DNA from 2 places in the Streptococcus sp. Z554 genome. Region 2 is predicted to be linked to the other one. Evidence: predicted binding sites of a transcription regulator. Region 2 holds the regulator's gene; the other holds the start of a gene.
The links. The regulator NrdR, encoded in region 2, represses ribonucleotide reductase genes. The targets are predictions, from matches to a motif close to ACACNATATATNGTGT.
Positions count from the first base shown of each region.

Region 1: the regulator NrdR is predicted to act here: its motif matches at 2,748-2,763, upstream of nrdH (glutaredoxin-like protein NrdH).

Region 1 covers NZ_JBRKNV010000001.1:206,850-214,555, forward strand. Annotated here, with positions in the region: gene ACVC7R_RS01110 (hypothetical protein) at 1-158, opposite strand, end outside; gene nrdE (class 1b ribonucleoside-diphosphate reductase subunit alpha) at 187-2,346, opposite strand; gene nrdH (glutaredoxin-like protein NrdH) at 2,416-2,634, opposite strand; gene ACVC7R_RS01125 (phosphocarrier protein HPr) at 2,996-3,259, shown strand; gene ptsP (phosphoenolpyruvate--protein phosphotransferase) at 3,264-4,997, shown strand; gene udk (uridine kinase) at 5,121-5,759, shown strand; gene ACVC7R_RS01140 (ECF transporter S component) at 5,793-6,356, opposite strand; gene coaC (phosphopantothenoylcysteine decarboxylase) at 6,340-6,891, opposite strand; gene ACVC7R_RS01150 (phosphopantothenate--cysteine ligase) at 6,903-7,592, opposite strand.
Region 2 covers NZ_JBRKNV010000006.1:57,889-65,594, forward strand. Annotated here, with positions in the region: gene ACVC7R_RS06475 (LrgB family protein) at 1-392, shown strand, start outside; gene ACVC7R_RS06480 (hypothetical protein) at 463-1,194, opposite strand; gene ACVC7R_RS06485 (ABC transporter ATP-binding protein) at 1,210-1,905, opposite strand; gene ACVC7R_RS06490 (GntR family transcriptional regulator) at 1,909-2,274, opposite strand; gene nrdR (transcriptional regulator NrdR) at 2,417-2,890, shown strand; gene ACVC7R_RS06500 (DNA helicase) at 2,891-4,060, shown strand; gene dnaI (primosomal protein DnaI) at 4,061-4,957, shown strand; gene ACVC7R_RS06510 (NADPH-dependent oxidoreductase) at 4,954-5,667, shown strand; gene der (ribosome biogenesis GTPase Der) at 5,681-6,991, shown strand; gene secA (preprotein translocase subunit SecA) at 7,572-7,706, shown strand, end outside.

The sequences.
Region 1 (7,706 bases), on a different contig from region 2:
CTGATAGTTGCTACTGCACCTAGAGCAGTCCCCAAAGAAATAAGTATAGCAGCTGCTTTTTTTGGCCCTCCCCATAATTTTGTAAGTTGAGCCATTTTAGCATAATCCCACTTAACTTCTTTTATAATTTTAGCAGATTCTAAAATTAGGTTTTTCATGATTGTTACCTTAAAAATGAACTTCGACTTAAATCACACAGCTTTCACATTGGTTAGCACCAACTTCACCACCGTCATCTGTATAAGTACGAACGTAGTAGATCGACTTGATACCCTTGTTAAAGGCGTAGTTACGAAGGATAGACAAATCACGTGTTGTTTGTTTGTTTTCTTTCTTCCATTCGTAAAGACCTGTTGGGATATCACTACGCATGAAGAGAGTAAGTGAAAGCCCTTGGTCTACGTGCTCAGTTGCAGCAGCATAGACATCGATCACCTTACGCATATCCATATCGTATGCAGAAGTATAGTAAGGGATGGTGTCTGTTGACAATCCAGCTGCAGGATAGTAAATCTTACCGATTTTCTTCTCTTGACGTTCTTCAATACGTTGCGTGATTGGGTGGATAGAAGCAGATACGTCGTTGATGTAGCTGATAGAACCATTTGGTGCTACAGCAAGACGGTTTTGGTGGTAAAGTCCATCAGCTTTAACTTTATCACGAAGTTCAGCCCAATCAGCTGCAGATGGGATAAAGATACCTTCAAAGAGTTCTTTAACACGATCAGATTTTGGAACAAATTGACCAGATGTGTACTTATCAAAGTAGGTACCGTTAGCATAATCTGATTTTTCAAAGTTGTGGAAGGTAACGCCACGTTCACGCGCGATGTTGTTTGATTCTACGAGGGTCCAGTAGTTCATGAGCATGAAGTAGATGCTAGTGAACTCAACAGACTCAGGTGATCCGTATTCGATCAATTGTTGGGCAAGGTAGCTGTGAAGTCCCATAGCTCCAAGTCCAAATGTATGAGCTTGACTGTTACCGTGGTCGATAGTAGGAACAGCTACGATGTGAGAACTATCAGTAACGAAGGTCAAAGCACGTACCATTGCACGAATGGAACGACCAAAGTCAGGTGAAGTCATCATGTTGACTACGTTTGTTGAACCAAGGTTACATGAAACGTCAGTACCCATTTGAACAAATTCTTGCGCATCGTTGATAAGACTTGGTTCTTGGACTTGGAGAATCTCTGAACACAAGTTACTCATGATAATCTTACCATCAACAGGATTTGCACGGTTAGCAGTATCGATGTTGACAACATAAGGATAACCTGATTCTTGTTGCAATTTAGAAATTTCAGTTTCCAAATCACGAGCTTTGATTTTTGTCTTACGAATGTTTGGATTTGAAACCAATTCATCGTATTTTTCAGTGATATCAATATAGTTAAAAGGTACACCATACTCTTTTTCAACAGAATAAGGACTGAAGAGGTACATTTCCTCATTCTTACGTGCCAATTCGTAGAATTTATCTGGTACCACAACACCAAGTGAGAGAGTCTTCACACGAACTTTTTCATCCGCATTTTCTTTCTTAGTTGAAAGGAAGGCGATAATGTCTGGGTGGAAGACGTTGAGGTAAACAGCCCCAGCACCTTGACGTTGACCCAATTGGTTAGAGTAAGAGAAGCTATCTTCGAAAAGCTTCATAACTGGAACGACACCAGAAGCAGCACCTTCATATCCTTTGATAGGGGCTCCAGCTTCACGAAGGTTGCTGAGGGAAATCCCAACACCACCACCGATACGTGAAAGTTGAAGAGCTGAGTTGATAGAACGTCCGATAGAGTTCATATCATCTGTTACCTGAATCAAGAAACAGGATACCAATTCACCACGACGTGCACGTCCTGCGTTTAGGAAAGATGGTGTAGCAGGTTGGTAGCGTTGGTGGATGATTTCATTTGCGATATCAGTTGCGATAGCTTCATCGCCATCAGCAAAGTAAAGAGCGTTAAAGAAGACACGGTCTTCCATACTCTCAAGATAGTATTCCCCGTCATTCGTTTTCAAGGCATATTGATTGTAAAACTTGTATGCTGCCATGAATGACTTGAATTGGAAATTTTGATCTTTAATAAATTGGTAAAGCTCTTCTAAGAATTCTGGACGATATTTCTTGATAAATGCTGTTTCGATATAGTCTTGTTTGATGAGGTAATCAATTTTATCTCTGATAGAATCAAAAACCATAGAATTTGGTACAACATTTTCTTTAAAGAAAGCGTCCAAGGCTTCTTTATCTTTGTGGAGCATGATTTGTCCATTAACAGGACGGTTGATTTCATTATTTAGACGGAAGTAAGTTACATCCTCGAGTTGTTTTAATCCCATAAAATTTCCTTTAATTCATTACAAAAGAAAGGCTTCTAAGATTGACATAGAAGCTTTTAATCCTGATACTTAAGCAAGTTCTTTAAGTTTTGCTGGTTGGAAACCAGAGAAAACTTCAGTTGGTGTTTGGATGATAGGAGCAGCGTTGAAGCCTAGCTCTTTAACTTGTTCAATAAATTCAGGTTGTTCGTCAAGATTGATTTCGCGATATGCGATGTTGTTACTATCTAAGAATCGTTTGGTCATTTTACATTGAACACAATTATTTTTAGAATAAACGGTTACCATTCTGTAACTCCCCTTTCAAAATTTTATTACTTCTTAAGTATATCAGAAAAAAAATCTTTGTCAACGAAGAAAAACTAAATATTGTAGATTTTTTTTAGATGAGAGATGACTAAACACAATATATAGTGCTTGCGAAAAAATAAAACCCATAAATAACAGCGTTTTCTAAATGTTAAAAATATAAAAAACTACATGATGTATTTTGATATATAAAATAGAAGATTTTCAGCAAGTTATCTGAAAGGAAAACGAAGAAATCCCATAAAACACTTGAAAAAAATCACAGAAGGTGATATAATACCAAATTGTAAGGGTTATCAGATATAACTCAAAAAGAAAACAATTAAAGGAGAGTCAAATTATGGCTTCTAAAGATTTCCACGTAGTGGCAGAAACAGGTATTCACGCACGTCCAGCAACATTGTTGGTACAAACAGCTAGCAAATTTGCTTCAGATATCACTCTTGAGTACAAAGGTAAATCAGTTAACCTTAAATCAATCATGGGTGTTATGAGTCTTGGTGTTGGCCAAGGTGCAGACGTTACAATCTCTGCTGAAGGTGCGGATGCTGATGATGCTATCGCTGCAATCTCAGAAACAATGGAAAAAGAAGGATTGGCATAAGAATATGACAGAAATGCTTAAAGGAATCGCAGCATCTGATGGTGTTGCAGTTGCTAAAGCATATCTACTCGTTCAACCGGATTTATCATTCGAGACTATTACAGTCGAAGATACAAATGCAGAAGAGGCTCGTTTGGATGTTGCTCTTGAAGCTTCTCAAAACGAGCTTTCTCTTATCCGCGAGAAGGCTGTAGGTACGCTTGGTGAAGAAGCGGCGCAAGTATTTGACGCTCACTTGATGGTTCTTGCCGACCCTGAATTGATTGGTCAGATTAAAGAAACTATTCGTGCAAAAAAAGTAAATGCAGAAGCAGGTCTTAAAGAAGTAACAGACATGTTTATTACTATCTTTGAGGGAATGGAAGACAATCCATACATGCAAGAACGTGCAGCGGATATCCGCGACGTTACCAAACGTGTTTTGGCAAATCTTCTTGGTAAGAAATTACCAAACCCAGCTTCTATTAATGAAGAAGTAATTGTCATTGCGCACGACTTGACTCCATCTGATACTGCTCAATTGGACAAAAAATTTGTAAAAGCTTTTGTAACGAACATTGGTGGACGTACAAGCCACTCAGCTATCATGGCTCGTACACTTGAAATTGCTGCTGTTTTGGGTACAAACAACATTACTGATCTAGTAAAAGATGGTGATGTCTTGGCTGTTTCAGGTATTTCAGGTGAAGTTGTTATCAATCCAACTGAAGAGCAAATTGCAGCATTCAAAGCAGCTGGTGAAGCTTACGCTCAACAAAAAGCTGAATGGGCTCTTTTGAAAGATGCTAAAACAGTTACTGCAGATGGAAAACACTTTGAGTTGGCTGCGAACATCGGTACACCTAAAGACGTTGAGGGTGTGAACGAAAACGGTGCAGAAGCAGTTGGTCTCTACCGTACTGAATTCTTGTACATGGATTCTCAAGACTTCCCAACTGAAGACGATCAATACGAAGCTTACAAAGCAGTTCTTGAAGGTATGAACGGTAAACCTGTTGTTGTTCGTACAATGGATATCGGTGGGGATAAAGAACTTCCTTACTTTGATCTTCCTAAAGAAATGAACCCATTCTTGGGTTACCGTGCTTTGCGTATCTCAATCTCTGAAACTGGTAACCAAATGTTCCGTACACAATTGCGTGCCTTGCTTCGTGCATCTGTTCAAGGTAAATTGCGTATCATGTTCCCAATGGTTGCTTTATTGAAAGAGTTCCGTACTGCAAAAGCTATTCTTGAAGAAGAAAAAGCGAAATTGGTTGCTGAAGGTGTTGCAGTTGCAGATGATATCCAAGTAGGTATCATGATTGAAATTCCTGCTGCAGCTATGCTTGCTGATCAATTTGCTAAAGAAGTTGATTTCTTCTCAATTGGTACAAACGACTTGATCCAATACACAATGGCTGCTGACCGTATGAACGAACAAGTTTCATATCTTTACCAACCATACAATCCATCAATCCTTCGCTTGATTAACAATGTTATCAAAGCAGCTCACGCTGAAGGTAAATGGGCTGGTATGTGTGGTGAAATGGCCGGTGACCAAACTGCTGTTCCACTTCTTGTCGGAATGGGCTTGGATGAGTTCTCAATGTCTGCTACTTCAGTACTTCGTACACGTAGCTTGATGAAGAAACTTGATACAGCTAAAATGCAAGAATATGCTAACCGTGCTCTTACTGAATGTTCAACGATGGAAGAAGTTCTTGAACTTTCAAAAGAATACGTTAACTTCGATTAATCATTTAAAAACCTTGTAACAATAAGTTACAAGGTTTTTTTGTTTCTTCGTATAGAAAACTCTGTCTGTAAAATTTCCAAAAATTATGGTAAAATAGACAACGGACAATACAAGGAGGCAACTATGCAAAATAGACCAATCATTATCGGAGTAACAGGAGGTTCTGGAGGAGGAAAAACAAGTGTTTCTAAAGCAATTCTATCTCATTTTCCAAACGAAAAAATTGCTATGATCGAACACGATTCCTACTATAAAGATCAATCTCATCTAACTTTTGAAGAACGAATCAAGACTAACTATGATCATCCTTTTGCTTTTGATACTGACTTGATGATTGAGCAAATCAAGGAATTGTTGGCGGGTCGTCCTGTAGATATTCCTACCTATGATTATGCTGCCCATACTAGAAGTTCGAAAACCTATCGTCAAGAACCTCAAGATGTCTTTATCGTAGAGGGAATCTTAGTTCTAGAAGACAAACGCCTTCGTGATTTGATGGATATTAAGATTTTTGTAGATACTGATGACGATGTACGTATCATTCGCCGTATTAAACGAGATATGGAAGAGCGTGGTCGTAGCTTGGATAGCGTTATTGATCAATATCTTGGTGTAGTAAAACCTATGTATCACCAATTTATTGAACCTACAAAACGTTACGCTGATATTGTGATTCCTGAAGGAGTAACCAATACGGTAGCGATTGATTTGTTGACTACTAAGATTGAAAAGATTTTAGAAGAAGCTCGTTTAGCTCAGTAATAACTAAAAAAACTGTATCTCTTGATACAGTTTTTATTGTTTAATTTTTTCAAGTCTTGGAACAATGGCGAGAGTTAAAATAGCCGAGATAATTAATTCTGCTATCGAATTTGTAGAGATAACAGTCGCTAATAGTTTTTGAATATTTCCATCAAAAACATTACCAAAGAGGAAGAAGATACCACCTAAGACAAATACTGTATTTGTCAGCGAGCCAAGTGCACCAGCAAAAATGAGCCCGGCTTTTCCCTTTAGCAGTTTATAAACGAAATAAGGTGTCAAACCAATCAAGATACGTGGGACAATTGCAATCACAACTGAATATAGGTTACCATTAGGTACAAAAGGTGAAAAGAGATAGCTGGTTGGTAGAATTGTAAGTGTATTAACCGTCAAGCTAATCATTCCCATTAAGAAACCAAGAATAGCTCCAATACGTGGGCCGTAAATGATACTTCCAATAATAACAGGAATGTGGACGATAGTTGGTTTAATAGGAAAGGGCAGCACGTTAAATAGGATTGAGCTCAGTAAATGAATAACAATCATACTGGCAAAAAAGATAGCGATTGGAGCAATATTAGAGCGTTTGTTCATGAATTTTATCCTTTATTTCTTGTAAAATACTTTCAAGATCAGCGAGAGCGCCACGACCGATATCGCCGCATGCGAGTAGCGAATCTTTGGGAGAAATAATTGTATAACCATAATCTTCTAAAGTTTTAAGATTAGCTTGGGTAGCAGGATGGTCATACATCTTTGTGTTCATAGCTGGAGCCAATAGTTTAGGTACAAAGTGTGGCAAAGCAAGAGCAGTAGCAGTCACCATATTGTCAGCTAGACCATGAGCTAATTTAGCGATTGTATTAGCCGTTGCAGGAACTACGATAAATAAATCTGTTTCTTTGCCAAGTTCGATATGATTAACTTTGTTAGGATATGGTTCCTTCATAACATCCAGATGCACGCTGTTTTGAGATAAGACTTGAAGGGTTAAAGGCTGAATAAATGCTGTCGCAGCCTGAGTCATAAGAACGGTCACAGAATGCCCCTGTTTTTTCAAAGAACTAACTAAATCAGCAGTCTTGTATGCGGCAATAGATCCAGTAATAGCGATTGTAATATTAGCCATATGATTCCTTTCTAATCATTAAATTTCAGGATTCTATCGAGGAGTAAATCAGCAATTTCTTGTTTAGTAGTAGCAGTTTGAACACTATTTTTCTCGACTAAGTAAGCCTTGTGTTGCTCGCTGTTAATCTGAGTGAGGTCATTTGCTACAATCAAATCAGCTTGATTGTTTTCAAGACTTTCTCTAGCGATTTGAATCAGATGTTCCCGACTGACATCAACCAATAATTTAAACCCAATCAGATGAATGCTGGGATTCCATGCTTTAACAAGAGATATGATCTTAGGATTTTTCTTGAGAAAAAGTACCTGTACGTCATCTTTAGAGGAGATTTTTGTTTCCTGATTCTTCCGATCTAAAAATTCTGTTAAATCTTGACTAGCTTGAACCTCATCGAACCCAGTCATATATACAGGAGTGTAGTCTGATACAGCCATGGAATGAATTAAAATCTGATAGTCCATGATAGTGTCTTTCATAGTTTGTAGCAAATCAGCTGTATTTTCAATTTCAATGATGGTTAAGTCTTGATGAGCGCTAGGTTTCACCGCCTGGGATGTTGTAATTAAACAAATCTGGTGTCCGGCCTCTAGCAGGGTTTCAGTGATCATCTTACCTAGTCGACCAGAAGAGTGATTGGTAATAGAACGAACTCTATCAATTTTTTCACTTGTACCACCAGAAGTAACTAAAATTTTCATAGAACTATTGTACAAAAAAATGAGCATTAAGTAAAATGAAAGCGATGTAACAAGGGTCGAAAATAGAATGATAATCCATAGTTAAAATCTATAAAGACATATAAAAATTTAAAT
Region 2 (7,706 bases):
TTGTTGTGAATACAGTTTTTACAGCTTTCGTTGCAAAATTCTTCGGTATGGATTTCTTCTTGGCGATTTCGCTTTTCCCAAAGTCTGTAACGACGGCTATGGCAGTTGGAATTACGGATAAGCTACAAGGGATAGCGACGATCACCTTGGTAGTTGTGGTAGCAACTGGCATTTTGACTAGCGTTATCGGGCCAACACTCTTGAAATGGCTAAAAATTGACGACCCAGTAGCCGCAGGTCTTGCTCTTGGAGGAACTGGCCACGCAGTCGGTACTGGGACAGCATTTCACTACGGATCAGTAGCTGGCGCCATGGCTGGCTTAGCAATCGGTGTAACAGGTTTACTTTACGTATTTGTCAGTCCTATTGTAGCCAATTTGATTTTGAGTTAAAAACTAAGAATGTTTCATTTATTTGGGTAAAAAAAGCCCCCCTAGCTTTAGTTGCTAGGGGTTTCATTTATTATTGTAGATTAACTTTGTTCTTCAAGATGTAGTAGGTTCCGAGATAGAAGCCGACGCTAAGGATTAAATCTTTGAAAATTTCAAAGGATAAAACCCAATTGTAGTCGAAATCGATGCGAAGATTGAGGGTGATAAATCCAAGAACAACTTGGATGGCGATGTAGGCGACGACCGCAAGAGCTGTACGGTATTCATTAAAGAGTTGACCGATAGAGATAGACAAGTAGATACAAAGAATACCTGCAAGAGTGTTAAAAATATAGGAAATCAAGGCTAACCAGAAATTATCTGTATAATTTTTTAGCATATACTCGGCAAAACTAGATAGGAAGGCGTCTGGTTGAATCATGGAAATGATAATATAAAGGCTAAAAAGGAAGACCACTGTACTTGCCAAAGACCAAACAAAGGCTCCAAGAAGTTTAGCGGAGAGAATCTGGTGTTCAGATACTGGAAGGGTGAGAGTTAGATAGCCACGACGATCGTAAACACTTCCCTTAAATCGTTGAATAATCAAAATCAAGGTTGAGATACTCAAAGTAATAACCAATCCCCCAAAAACCAGAGATAGAAATACTAACATGACAACGCCCTTATCTTGATAATAGGTGCTTGAGAGGCTACTGCCCTGAATACCGATGATGACAGATAAGGATAGTACAGCTGCATAGAGGGCTAAAAACCATTTGTTGACATTTTTAAATTCATAACGAACTAAATTCCAAAACATAATAATCTCCTTTATCTAGGCTTTGAATTCGTGACGGAAGAGCTGGTCAATTGATTCACCTGACTCGTAACGAATATCATCCACATTTCCTTGACGGACGACTTTTCCGTCCTTGAGGAAAATAATCTCATCCAAGATTGGTTCGATGTCGGAAATCAAGTGAGTTGAAATCAAGACAGTCGAAGTTGGAGAGTAGTTGTTAATGATGGTATTCAAGATATAGTCGCGAGCTGCGGGGTCGACACCACCGATTGGTTCGTCAAGAACATACAAACGAGCGTCACGACTCATGACAAGGATCAACTGAACTTTTTCTTTGTTCCCTTTTGAGAGTTTCTTGAAACGGCTATTCTCATCGATGCCAAGGTCGCGAAGAAGACCTTGAGCGCGTTCTAGATTGAAATCTTTATAGAAGGTCTTGAAAAAGGTAAGAGCTTCCTTGACTTTCATTTGCTCGTTGAGATAGGTTGTATCAGGCAGATAAGAAACAATTGCCTTAGTTGCTGGGCTTGGTTCCATGTCGTTGATCAGAATACGCCCTCCATCAGGTTGTAACAAGCCGTTGATTAGTTTAATCAGGGTTGTCTTTCCGGAACCGTTTGGGCCAAGGAGACCCACAATCTTTCCTGCTGGAATTTCAAGGGAAACATTTTGAAGAGCAGGGCTTGCTCCATAGTATTTTGAAACATTTTCAAACGTTAACAAGGTCATAGTCTAAACTCCTTCGATATAATCTCTCAAAACAGTTGGTAGTTCTTCTTTTTCATAGCCAAATTCTACCATGCCTGTTACAAACTGCTGCAGTTGTTCTTCTGATAGTTGTTTCCGGGATTGGAGGATTAAGTCCAAGTCCTCTGTGACAAAACGTCCTGCAGTACGCTTGGTGTATACGAAGCCTTCTCTTTCTAGGTCTGATAGGGCACGTTGGATGGTATTAGGATTGACACCAGCCTCACTAGCCAACTCTCTGACAGTTGGTAGCTGTTGGTTGGGTTCGAGTTTATGGGAAATAATTTGCAGTTTAATCTTATCCATTATCTGCAAATAAATAGGTTTATTGTTATCAAATATCCAGGACATCACGGTCTCCTTTCTACAATATCTATTGTGTTAATTAAATAATACAACTAAACAAGAAACTTGTCAAGCCAAAAGGAGAATTATTTTGGGAATTGCTCAAAAAAATGGTATAATGAAAAGAAAACGACAAGGAGGGGAAGGCATGCGTTGTCCAAAATGTGGCGCTACTAAATCAAGTGTTATCGATAGCCGTCAGGCTGAAGAAGGAAATACGATTAGAAGAAGACGTGAGTGTGAAGAATGTCAGCATCGTTTTACGACCTATGAACGTGTAGAAGAGAGAACGCTGGTTGTGGTCAAGAAGGATGGCACACGGGAGCAGTTCTCCAGAGATAAAATCTTTAACGGGATTATTCGTTCGGCTCAAAAACGTCCGGTGTCTAGTGATGAGATTGGCATGGTGGTCAATCGTATCGAACAAAAACTCCTCAGTCGTAATGATAATGAAATTCAAAGTGAAGATATTGGTTCTCTGGTCATGGAAGAATTGGCTGAACTAGATGAAATCACTTACGTTCGTTTCGCCAGCGTCTATCGTAGCTTTAAAGACGTGAGCGAGCTCGAAAATCTTCTCAAACAAATTACGCAATCTTCAAAGAAGAAAAAGGAAAAATAAATGAAGCCTAATGATCGTTTTTCTTTTCTTAAGAATAATCGGGTGTCGCAAGATCCCACAACTTTGGTGCAGTGCTACCTCCCGATTATCGGTCAGGATGCGCTCAGTCTTTACCTTTATACCCTAGCCTTTTGGGATAATGGACAAAAGGAACACCTCTTTGCTGCGATTCTCAACCATCTTAATTTTGGGATGGACAGACTCTTAAAAGCTTTTAAAATCTTATCAGCATTCAACTTGCTTACCCTCTATCAAAAGGGTGACGGCTATGAACTTGCTATTCATCCAACGCTTTCTAGTTCAGATTTCTTGCGTCACACAGTTTATCGGACTTTATTGGAGAAAAAAATTGGCGATCCAGCAGTTTCTGATTTGCGTCAAGAGTCTGCAGACGGAGAAGCTTTGACGGTTTCTTTGAGTCAGGTCTTTCCAGAGATAGAGGACATGGTTAGTCAGGATGAGATGCCAGTAAGAGCTAAGTTTACGAATGATTTTGATTTGGATCATTTTCGTCAGCTCATGGCGAGAGATGGTCTCCGTTTCCAAGATGAACAGTCAGATGTTTTAGAGTTATTTAAAATCGCTGACGAGAAAAAATGGACCTGGTTTGAAACTTATCAGTTAGCTAAAGGAACAGCAGTTTCCCAAGTCATTTCTGTCAAGCGCATGCGTGAAAAATTAGCGCAACAGCCCGTCGCATCGGACTTTAGCCCTAAGGAAGCAACCATTATCCGAGAAGCTAAAAGTAAAACTGCCCTGCATTTTTTGGCAGAAATCAAACAGACACGAAATGCTGGAATTATCCAAGCTGAACGTGATTTGCTGAAACAGATGGCAGACCTAGGCTTGCTTGACGAAGTCATCAATGTGGTTATACTTTTGACCTTCAACAAGGTTGATTCGGCCAATCTCAATGAAAAATATGCCATGAAAGTGGCTAATGATTACTCTTATAACAAAGTCAGGTCTGCTGAAGAAGCTGTATTGCGAATCCGAGAGAAGAATCAAAAGGGGCAGGAACAAAAAACGGCGCAGGCAAGCCAGGCAAAAACCAATGTTCCTAAATGGAGTAATCCGGAATATAAGAATGAAACCAGCGAAGAAACTCGTTTGGAGTTAGAACGCAAGAAAAAAGAAATGTTAGCCCGATTAGGGAAAGGAGGAGACTAGATGGAAAGTGTAGGAGATGTGCTTAAAGGTCATCCCAGCCGTTTTCAATACCAAGACTTGGTCCAGCAGATTGTAAAAGATCCGGATGTTGCGGCTTTTATCCAGAAGGAATCTCTCAGTCAAGAGGAATTGAATCGTAGTATCTCTAAGTTTAACCAATACATCACCGAACGTGATAAGTTCCTTCGCGGAGATACAGACTATATTGCGCGTGGTTATAAGCCTATTCTGGTCATGAATCGTGGTTATGCAGATGTATCCTATGAGGAAACTCCGGAACTGATTGCGGCTGAGAAAGAAGCAGCTATCAAGAACCGTCTCAGACTGATCAATCTTCCAGCTAGTCTTAAAAAAGCTAGCCTAGCTCAAGTTGATTTAGATGATGCAGGGCGCTTACCGGTTTTCGAAAAGTTATTCGCCTTTGTTGACCAATATCCGGTCATCCGTAAGGGTCTCTATCTCTATGGAGATTTTGGGGTTGGGAAGAGCTTTATGGTCGCTGCCCTAGCCCATGATTTGTCAGAAAAACGTGGTGTTTCATCAACTCTCCTCCACTATCCGAGCTTTGTTATTGATGTCAAAAATGCTATTGGTGATGGAAATGTTAAGACTTTGGTGGATGAGATTAAGCAAGCTGAAGTTTTGATTTTGGATGATATTGGTGCTGAACAATCAACACCGTGGGTCCGTGATGAAATCTTGCAAGTGATTCTTCAGTATCGTATGCAGGAAGATTTACCGACCTTTTTCACTTCCAACTTCAATTTTGAAGATTTGGAAAAACATTTTGCAAAAGGCAAGAACGGAAATGATGAAACTTGGGAAGCTAGACGTGTCATGGAGCGTATCCGTTATTTAGCAGAGGAAACAAGATTAGAAGGAGAAAATCGTCGATGACAGAAACGATTAAATTAATGCAAAGCCACTCATCAGTGCGCAGATTTAAGGAGCAAGAGATTCCTCAAGAGGACTTGAATGAGATTTTGAAGGCTGCCCAAATGGCTTCAACTTGGAAAAATTTCCAATCTTATTCAGTGATTGTAGTCAGAAGTCAAGAGAAGAAAGATGCTCTGTATGAACTAGTTCCTCAGGAAGCTATTCGTCAATCAGCAGCATTCTTGCTCTTTGTTGGTGATCTAAACCGTGCAGAAAAAGGAGCTCGTCTCCATACAGATACTTTCCAACCACAAGGTGTGGAAGGTCTCTTGATTACATCTGTGGATGCTGCACTTGCTGGGCAAAATAGCTTGCTGGCTGCAGAGAGTCTAGGTTACGGTGGGGTAATTATTGGATTGGTGCGTTACAAATCTGCTGAGTTAGCAGAATTGTTCAACCTTCCTGACTACACCTACCCAGTTTTTGGGATTGCACTGGGTGTACCGAACCAAAAACATGATGTAAAACCAAGATTACCACTCGAAAATGTTGTCTTTGAGGAAGAATACCAAGAACAAACAACTGAGGCTATTGAAGCCTATGATCGTGTGCAGACTGAATATGCAGGAGCTCGTGCGACTACCACTTGGAGTCAACGTCTTGCAGAGCAATTCGGTCAGCCTGAACCAAGCTCAACCAGAGAAAATCTTGAACAAAAGAACTTATTGTAGAAAGTGAGAAAACATGGCCTTACCAACTGTTGCCATCGTAGGACGTCCCAATGTTGGGAAATCAACCCTGTTTAACCGTATTGCAGGGGAACGCATCTCAATCGTAGAAGATGTCGAAGGAGTAACACGAGACCGTATCTATGCTACTGGTGAATGGCTTAACCGTTCTTTCAGTATGATTGATACGGGAGGGATTGACGATGTTGATGCTCCATTTATGGAACAAATCAAGCACCAGGCAGAGATTGCCATGGAAGAAGCGGATGTCATCGTCTTTGTAGTTTCCGGTAAAGAAGGAATCACGGATGCAGACGAGTACGTAGCCCGTAAACTTTATAAAACTCATAAACCAGTCATCCTTGCAGTCAACAAGGTAGACAATCCTGAAATGCGAAATGATATCTATGATTTCTATGCTCTAGGTTTGGGCGAACCTTTACCAATTTCGTCTGTGCACGGGATTGGTACAGGGGATGTGCTAGACGCCATCGTGGAAAAACTCCCGCAGGAAGTCGAAGAAGAAAATCCAGATGTCATTAAGTTTAGCTTGATTGGACGTCCCAATGTCGGAAAATCTAGCTTGATCAATGCCATTTTGGGAGAAGATCGTGTCATTGCCAGTCCTGTAGCTGGTACAACTCGCGATGCCATTGATACCCATTTTACAGATGCTGACGGTCAAGAATTTACCATGATTGATACGGCTGGTATGCGCAAGTCTGGTAAAGTATATGAAAATACAGAGAAATACTCCGTTATGCGTGCCATGCGTGCCATTGACCGTTCAGATGTAGTCTTGATGGTCCTCAACGCTGAAGAAGGCATCCGTGAGTACGACAAGCGTATCGCTGGATTTGCTCACGAAGCCGGTAAAGGGATGATTATCGTGGTCAACAAGTGGGATACTCTTGAAAAAGATAACCACACCATGAAAAACTGGGAAGAGGATATCCGTGAGCAGTTCCAATACCTGCCTTACGCACCGATTATCTTTGTATCAGCTTTGACCAAGCAACGTCTCCACAAACTTCCAGAGATGATTAAACAAATCAGCGAGAGTCAAAATACCCGTATCCCATCAGCAGTCTTGAATGATGTTATTATGGATGCTATCGCCATCAACCCAACACCGACCGACAAAGGAAAACGTCTCAAGATTTTCTATGCGACTCAAGTGGCAACCAAACCACCAACCTTTGTGATCTTTGTCAACGAAGAAGAACTGATGCACTTCTCTTACTTGCGTTTCTTGGAAAATCAAATCCGCAAGGCCTTTGTCTTTGAAGGGACACCGATCCATCTGATCGCAAGAAAACGAAAATAAAAAAGCAGAATCTGGAAAGATATTTCCAGATTTTTTTGCTATAATAAAATAAGAAAAGACTTGGTGAGGTGTGAGATGGAGAAGTTGTTGAAGTTGTTGGTTTTAGCGCCCTACTTTTACTTTTTGCGTTGGATTGAGAAGGTAGATAGAGATAGTAGATACTTCACTTTTTTCTATTATTTTTACTGGATTTACCTTCCTTTGTGGGCTTTGTTTAGTATAGCTTTTACAGGATTTTCAGTTTTACTGTTTAATTATATTTGGTTAAGTCCTAGAGATTTAACAAGGTGGGGCATTTGGTTGCTCTTAATCTTCTTATCCCTTGTAAATGACTGGAAAGTTTTTGACTGTCTAAAAAAGATGAACAAACTGAGATTGGACAAGAAGAAAGCTAGCAACGACTGAGGGAAAATCTCAGTAAAAAACCTTGCTGGAAAGAGAAATTTTAAGGGAACTAATCATCTTGGTTATCCCTTTTTTTGTCCTAAGGGAAAACGGATTCTTTCTTGAAAAAACTTGGCAAATATGTTACAATGAGAAGAACGTTTTAAAATATTAAAAATTCGAAGTAAGGAAAAAAATGGCAAATTTACTAAAAACAATCATCGAAAATGATAAAGGTGAACTTCGTCGTCTTGAAAAGATGGCTGACAAGGTTTTGAAATACGAAGATGAGATGGCTGCAATGACAGATGAGCAGCTCCAAGCGAAAACG